DNA from 2 places in the Rhodoglobus aureus genome. Region 1 is predicted to be linked to the other one. Evidence: predicted binding sites of a transcription regulator. Region 1 holds the regulator's gene; the other holds the start of a gene.

The links. Region 1 encodes HrcA, which represses chaperone genes, less so after heat shock. Its sites were predicted from a motif close to TTNGCACTCGNNNNNNNCGAGTGCNAA; they were not measured.
Region 2: a site for HrcA is predicted at 1,697-1,723, ahead of groL (chaperonin GroEL). Genes of this name have one in related genera too.

What each region holds. Positions count from the first base shown of each region.
Region 1 is NZ_BAAAKW010000001.1:65,121-68,531, forward strand. It holds gene ABD112_RS00310 (DUF4870 domain-containing protein) at 1-225, opposite strand, end outside; gene ABD112_RS00315 (DUF4870 domain-containing protein) at 332-730, opposite strand; gene hrcA (heat-inducible transcriptional repressor HrcA) at 943-1,965, shown strand; gene dnaJ (molecular chaperone DnaJ) at 1,989-3,089, shown strand; gene ABD112_RS00330 (16S rRNA (uracil(1498)-N(3))-methyltransferase) at 3,099-3,411, shown strand, end outside.
Region 2 is NZ_BAAAKW010000028.1:19,321-22,731, forward strand. It holds gene groL (chaperonin GroEL) at 26-1,654, opposite strand; gene ABD112_RS07535 (LytR C-terminal domain-containing protein) at 1,875-2,447, opposite strand; gene ABD112_RS07540 (DUF3263 domain-containing protein) at 2,451-2,750, opposite strand; gene ABD112_RS07545 (heme/hemin ABC transporter substrate-binding protein) at 2,885-3,411, shown strand, end outside.

The sequences.
Region 1 (3,411 bases):
AAACATCGCGATGTACATGGTGATCTGGAAATTCAGCGCGGTGCGAGTGTGAGCACGCACGAAGGGACCGCGTTCCTTGAACACGAGGTAGCCGACGAGCGCTGGTATGAATCCGAAGAAGATTCCACCGACATGAATCAACGTCGACCAAAGCTTCTCGTCGCTCGGACTCATCGGTTGGATCGGTGCGTACGGAGAACTGGTGGGGGGTGTGGAATCTGACATGACTCCATTAAACCCTGCATTGGCCTAAAGCGTGCATTGGGCAAAAAAATAGCCCCGAGAGTGGAAGCTCCCGGGGCCGAGTCTCATTCAGCTACTAAATATCGTGCTACTTGATGAGGCGAAGTGCGAAAGGGTAACGGTAGTGGTTGCCATCCTTGGCCTTCGTGAAGCCGATGATCGAGAAGATGATGGCTACAGCGACGAGCGCGAACCACAGCAAGCCCTGGATGATGCCGAAGATGCCGAAAGTGACAGCGGTCAGGATCGAGCCGAGGATTGCAAGCGCGATGTGCGCGATGGTCAATGTGATCTGGAAGTTCAGCGCTTCTTTGGCTTCGACGTTGGTGAAAGCGCCGCGATCCTTAAAGATCAGCCAAATGATGAGTGATGGCAGGAAGCTGAGGATTCCGCCCAGGTGAGCGAAGGACGCCCACTGGTTGTCCTCAGCCGTGGTCAGTTGGGCTGCCGGCTGCGGCGCGGCGGGCTGCGGATTTGCGTCAGTCATGAGTTCGTGCCTTTCAGGTGAACGAGGGAAGTTCCCGGGTTTCATCAAAGTGCTCGGTGTCACACCTGAGCATTTCCCCGGAGGGGTAGCACCCAAGTACAGACATACGGTAGCGCTAATGAGTTGTGCGGTGCAACGGTTGTGTCGCGGTGTGTCGAGTAAGATTGGCAGTCGAACGGATTGAGTGCCAATCAAGAGAGGTGGGTGGTGGCATGGTTTCCGCCCGCGGACTTGATGTGCTTCGAGTCATCGTGCAGGACTACGTTGCTACGCGCGAGCCTGTCGGGTCTAAGTCGATAGTGGAGCGTCATTCCTTTGGTGTCTCTGCCGCAACGATCCGCAACGACATGGTTTTGCTCGAAGATGAAGAGCTGATCACCGCTCCTCACACCTCGTCTGGTCGTGTGCCCACCGATAAGGGCTACCGCGTGTTTGTGGATCAGCTCGCAGATTTGCGGCCGCTCACGAGCGCACAGCGCCAAGCGATCGAGTCTTTCTTGGGTCAAGCCGACGACTTGGATGACGTGCTTGCGCGCACTGTGCGCATGCTTTCCCAGCTAACAAACAGCGTCGCGCTCGTGCAGTATCCTTCGCTGGCAACGGCTCGGGTGCGCCATATCGAGTTGGTTCCATTGGGTGCTTCGCGCATCATGACGGTGTTTATTACGGATTCCGGGCGTGTCGAACAACGGCTCATCGATGTCTTGGAGCCCCTTGACGACGTGTTCTTGGGGGAGATGCGCGCAAAGTTGAACTCCGCGCTCAACGGGCAGTCCCTGCCTGAAGCTGCTGAGAGGCTGGCGAATTTCGCTGATATTTTCGCGGCCGAACGCCAAGCGGTCGTCAGTCAGGTGGCATCCAGTCTGGTTGAACAGGTGTTGGCCAACCGTCATGACAAACTTGTATTGGCGGGTACAGCAAACCTTGCGCGAACCGAGCAAGATTTCTCCGGCAGCATTTTTCCCGTGCTTGAGGCAATTGAAGAGCAAGTTACGCTGTTGCGCCTCTTTGGAGAGATGCAAGTGACTAGTGGATCCGTTTCTACTCGGATTGGGCGAGAGAACGCAGAATTTGGACTTGAAGAGACGTCTGTCGTTACGGGTGGGTATTCCTCGTCGGGCGGCGACGTTGCGCGACTGGGTGTGCTTGGCCCGACTCGCATGGACTACTCGAACAACATGGCAGCGGTTCGCGCGGTAGCGCGTTACCTGTCACGACTTTTAGAAGAAAATTGAGCTCGTAAGGAGCAATCGGAACTTTGGCAGATCACTACGAAGCCCTCGGCGTTGCACGCGAGGCTACGCCCGAAGAAATCAAGAAGGCGTACCGCAAGCTTGCTCGCGAGTTGCACCCCGACGTGAACCCGAGCGAGGACGCGTCAGAACGATTCAAATCCGTCACCCACGCGTATGACGTGTTGAGCGATCCGCAGCAGCGTCAGCAGTACGACATGGGCGGCAGCGGCGGCGGTTTTGGCGGAGCGAGCTTTGGCTTCGGCGACATCTTTGAAACCTTTTTCGGCGGTGGTGGCGGCGGTCAATCCGTCGGGCCCCGATCTCGTCGTGAGCGCGGCCAGGATGCCCTGCTGCGAGTTGAGGTCAGCCTGAAAGACACGATGTTTGGCGTTTCGCGCGACATCGAGGTCAATACCGCTGTGCTTTGTGAGACCTGTGAGGGTAGCTGTTCGGCACCCGGCTCTTCACCGGTGCGCTGTGATATTTGTCAGGGCAGCGGTCAGATTCATCGCCAGGTGCGCAGCCTCCTGGGTAACGTCATGACCTCGAGCCCCTGTGGCACGTGCCGCGGCTACGGCAACATCATCGTGAACCCTTGCGCTACGTGTGCAGGCCAGGGCCGAGTGCGGGCTCAACGTACCATTTCGGTCGACATTCCGGCCGGTGTCGAAACTGGTGTGCGTTTGCAGATGCCGGGCCAGGGCGAAGTCGGGCCGGCGGGTGGACCCAACGGTGACCTCTTCTTGGAGATGAAGGTGCGTCATCACGACGTCTTCAGTCGCTCCGATGACGACCTGCTTGCCACCGTTGAGGTTCAGATGCTTGACGCGATCCTGGGCACCACTGTGACCTTGAACGGCTTGGACGACAAGGTTGAGGTGCACATCAAGCCGGGCACTCAGAGTGGCGAAGTGCTCACCGTCAAGGAGCGAGGCATTACAGGTCTGCGTGGTGGTGCTCGCGGTGACTTGCGCCTAGGCATCCAGGTCGTCACTCCAACTAAGCTGAGCGGTACCGAACAGGCATTGATAAAGCAACTTGCCGCAGCGCGCAAGAGCAAAGCGCCAGAATTCGCTGAGTTCCAGCAGGGACTCTTCGCCAAACTGCGCGACCGGTTCCTGTAGGCGAGTACGGTGGCTCACCTCTATATCGATGAAGAACTCGACGACGCTAAGGTCGGCGACACAGTCTCGCTGACACAAGCAGAAGCGCGTCACGCGGTTACGGTGTCGCGGCTGAAAGTCGGCGAGACGATTGCGATTAGCAATGGGGCTGGGCTCACGGTTTCTGGGGCGATCACCGTCGCTGAGCACACCGAACTCAGCATCGAGGTTGCTGAGGCACGGCACACTCCACGCAGCACGCCTGCGGTATTTCTCGCGCAAGCATTGGCCAAGGCCGATCGCGATGAGCTCGCAGTGCAAGTGGCGACAGAACTCGGTATTG
Region 2 (3,411 bases), on a different contig from region 1:
TTTAACCTGTGTGCAGCGGTGAGACTTAGAAGTCCATGCCGCCTGACGGGTCACCCATGGGTGCCGCGCTCTTCTCAGGCTTGTCAGCAACAACAGCTTCAGTCGTGAGGAAGAGTCCCGCGATCGACGATGCATTGAGCAGCGCTGAGCGAGTTACCTTTACCGGGTCGTTGATGCCAGCAGCGAGCATGTCGACGTATTCGCCGGTTGCTGCGTTGAGGCCGTGACCGATGGGGAGGTTGCGAACCTTGTCAGCAACAACGCCAGGCTCCATACCGGCGTTGAGGGCGATCTGCTTGAGCGGTGCATCGATAGCAACGCGAACGATGTTCGCTCCGGTTGCTTCGTCGCCGACCAAGTCAGCCATTGCCTGGCTGTCGAACGCGATCTTGCCAGCCTGAATTAGGGCAACGCCACCACCGGCGACGATTCCCTCTTCAACAGCTGCCTTTGCGTTGCGAACTGCGTCCTCAATGCGGTGCTTGCGCTCCTTGAGTTCAACCTCAGTTGCCGCACCTGCCTTGATTACTGCAACACCACCGGCGAGCTTGGCGAGACGCTCCTGGAGCTTCTCACGGTCGTAGTCGCTGTCAGTGTTGTCGATCTCGGCACGGATCTGCTTGACGCGACCTGCAATCGCCTCTTCTTCACCAGCACCTTCGATGATCGTGGTCTCGTCCTTGGTGATAACGACCTTGCGGGCGCGACCGAGGAGTTCGAGAGTTGCGTTCTCAAGCTTGAGGCCGACCTCTTCTGAGATGACCTGTCCACCGGTGAGGATTGCAATGTCAGCGAGCTGAGCCTTGCGACGGTCGCCGAAACCGGGAGCCTTGACAGCTACCGACTTGAAGATGCCACGGATCTTGTTGACAACCAGAGTTGCAAGCGCTTCGCCGTCAACGTCTTCAGCAATGATGAGCAGCTGCTTGCCGCTCTGGATTACCTTGTCGACGATGGGGAGAAGATCCTTGATGTTCGAGATCTTGCCATTGACGATCAGAACGTAAGGGTCTTCGAAGACTGCTTCCTGACGCTCCTGGTCGGTGACGAAGTATGCCGAAAGGAATCCCTTGTCGAAGCGCATACCTTCGGTGAGCTCAAGCTCGGTGCCGAACGTGTTCGACTCCTCAACGGTGACAACACCTTCCTTGCCGACCTTGTCGATCGCCTCAGCGATAAGTGCACCGATCTCAGGGTCACCAGCAGAAATGGATGCGGTAGCCGCGATCTCTTCCTTGGTCTCGATCTCCTTGGAGCTAGCAATCAGCGCCTCGATGACCGAGTTGGTGGCCTTTTCGATACCGCGCTTGAGGCTGATGGGGTCTGCACCCGCAGCAACGTTGCGGAGGCCTTCGCGAACGAGAGCCTGCGCAAGAACAACAGATGTGGTTGTACCGTCTCCGGCAACGTCATCCGTCTTCTTTGCTACCTCTTTGACGAGCTCGGCACCGATCTTCTCGAAAGGATCGTCAAGCTCGATCTCCTTGGCGATGGATACACCATCGTTTGTGATTGTGGGAGCGCCCCACTTCTTCTCGAGAACAACGTTGCGACCGCGTGGGCCGAGCGTAACCTTCACGGCGTCGGCAAGAATGTTGAGGCCGCGCTCGAGGCCGCGACGGGCCTCTTCGTTAAAAGCAATGATCTTTGCCATGTGTATTTCTCGTCCCTCCCGGACGTCGTACAAGCGAATAAGTTGGCACTCGAACTATGCGAGTGCCAAGGTCAAAATTAGCACTCGACAGGGGCGAGTGCAAGACAGCCCAGCGCACTCCCGGGGTCGGCGGCGCGTCGGTTCCGCTGTGCGCGGACGTGGTTCTTTGCGGGCGGGGGTTGCTCCCCGTTCTGTGGCTAGGCGTTTGCCTTGCGGCAGTTTATTCGCCGCTGGGGAGGTAGTCGCTGCCGAGCACGATGGTGAGTTCTGCGGCTGGGAAGACGTCGGGTTCTACGAAGCGGATTTCTCCGACTCCAAGGGTGCTGACGAGGCCGGAGGCTACGTCTTCGTCGTCGGGGTTGCTGTAGTAAACGTAGGTGTCTTCGATGTCTCGGGCGGAGGCTGGTGCGGCGCTGCCCATTGGCCATCCGGCGGTGGTGAGTTCGTCGAACACGCTGGTTTGTAGTGCGCTTTCGGGGCTTCCGTTGAGCACGTCGATGGTGAGTGCTCGTTCGGGGTCGATTGTTGCTGGGTCGGTGAGGGGCTCGACTGTTTCGACGGGTTCGGGGGTGGAGACGGGTTCTGCGGGTGTTGCGAAGAAGGGGATGCCGAGGTCGTCATCCAGATATTGGCTGAGGGCGAAGAGTCCGCCGAAGACGAGCACACCGGTCGCGAGTAGTGCCCAGGCGAAGCCGATCCAGCCGCGTCCGCGTCGTTTGGGTCCACGGTGTGCGCCTACGCGTTCGACGTCGTCGGGTTGTTCGTCGAATCGATCTTTCGGGTAACTCGCCATTGCTTAGTCTGTCAATTCTTCGTTGTGGGGGTTGGCAGTGCGCACTGTGCGGTTGCGCATCCGGTTTTCTCGGTTGCGGCGCAGTCGGGAGACCAGCATTGGGTCGTATTTTACGGCGGCTGGTGCGTCAATTACGGCGTTAAGCATTTGATAGTAGCGTGCACTGGATACGTGAAACTGGGAGCTAATTGCTTCTTCTTTGGCGCCGACGTGTCTGGTCCATTCGCGTTCGAAGTCGAGGATCTGTGTCGCGTGTTCGGGCAGGCCTGTTGGGGCATGCGACGCGGATTCGGTTTCGGACACGGCAAGACCTCCCAGATTGTGGCAATTCTAGGACGCGGACCCTATGTGATTGCCTAACGACTCGGCTTAGCGGCGCAATCTGCGTTCGTGAAGGTTAGGATTGCCTTAGTACCCGATGTCTCTGATTGGCCTTCATGCGCATACAACTTTTCGCCACTGTTGTGGTGTTAGCTTGTGTCGCGCTTGTGGTTGGCGGATGCTCGACCGCGACGATCGCGGAGAGCCCGGCGGTTACGGTCACGGCTGATTCCTGTACTCCCCTAGCTCAGTTGGCGACTCTGAGCGATGCGAAGGATTACAGCGGGCTTGTTCGGGCGGCCCTCCCGTCATCCGGTATTTCTGCTCCGGATCCCGCGCCTGAGCAGTCGTTGCCGACGACGGTGATGTCGCACGATCTCAGCGGCGACACCTCCGTGACTGTCTCCTCGACCGATCGCGTGATCGCGATGGATATTTCGGGGTCGATTGCGGCAACTATTGCCGGCCTGGGTTTGCTCGACTCGTTGGTGGCGCGCGACATTTCGACGACGTTCGATGAGGCTGCTACGTTGCCCGTGATTACTTCGAGTGCGCACACAGTCAACAGCGAGGTGATTTTGGCGATGCGGCCGGATCTGATTCTGACGGATGGGTCGATTGGCCCCATCGATGTGGTGTTGCA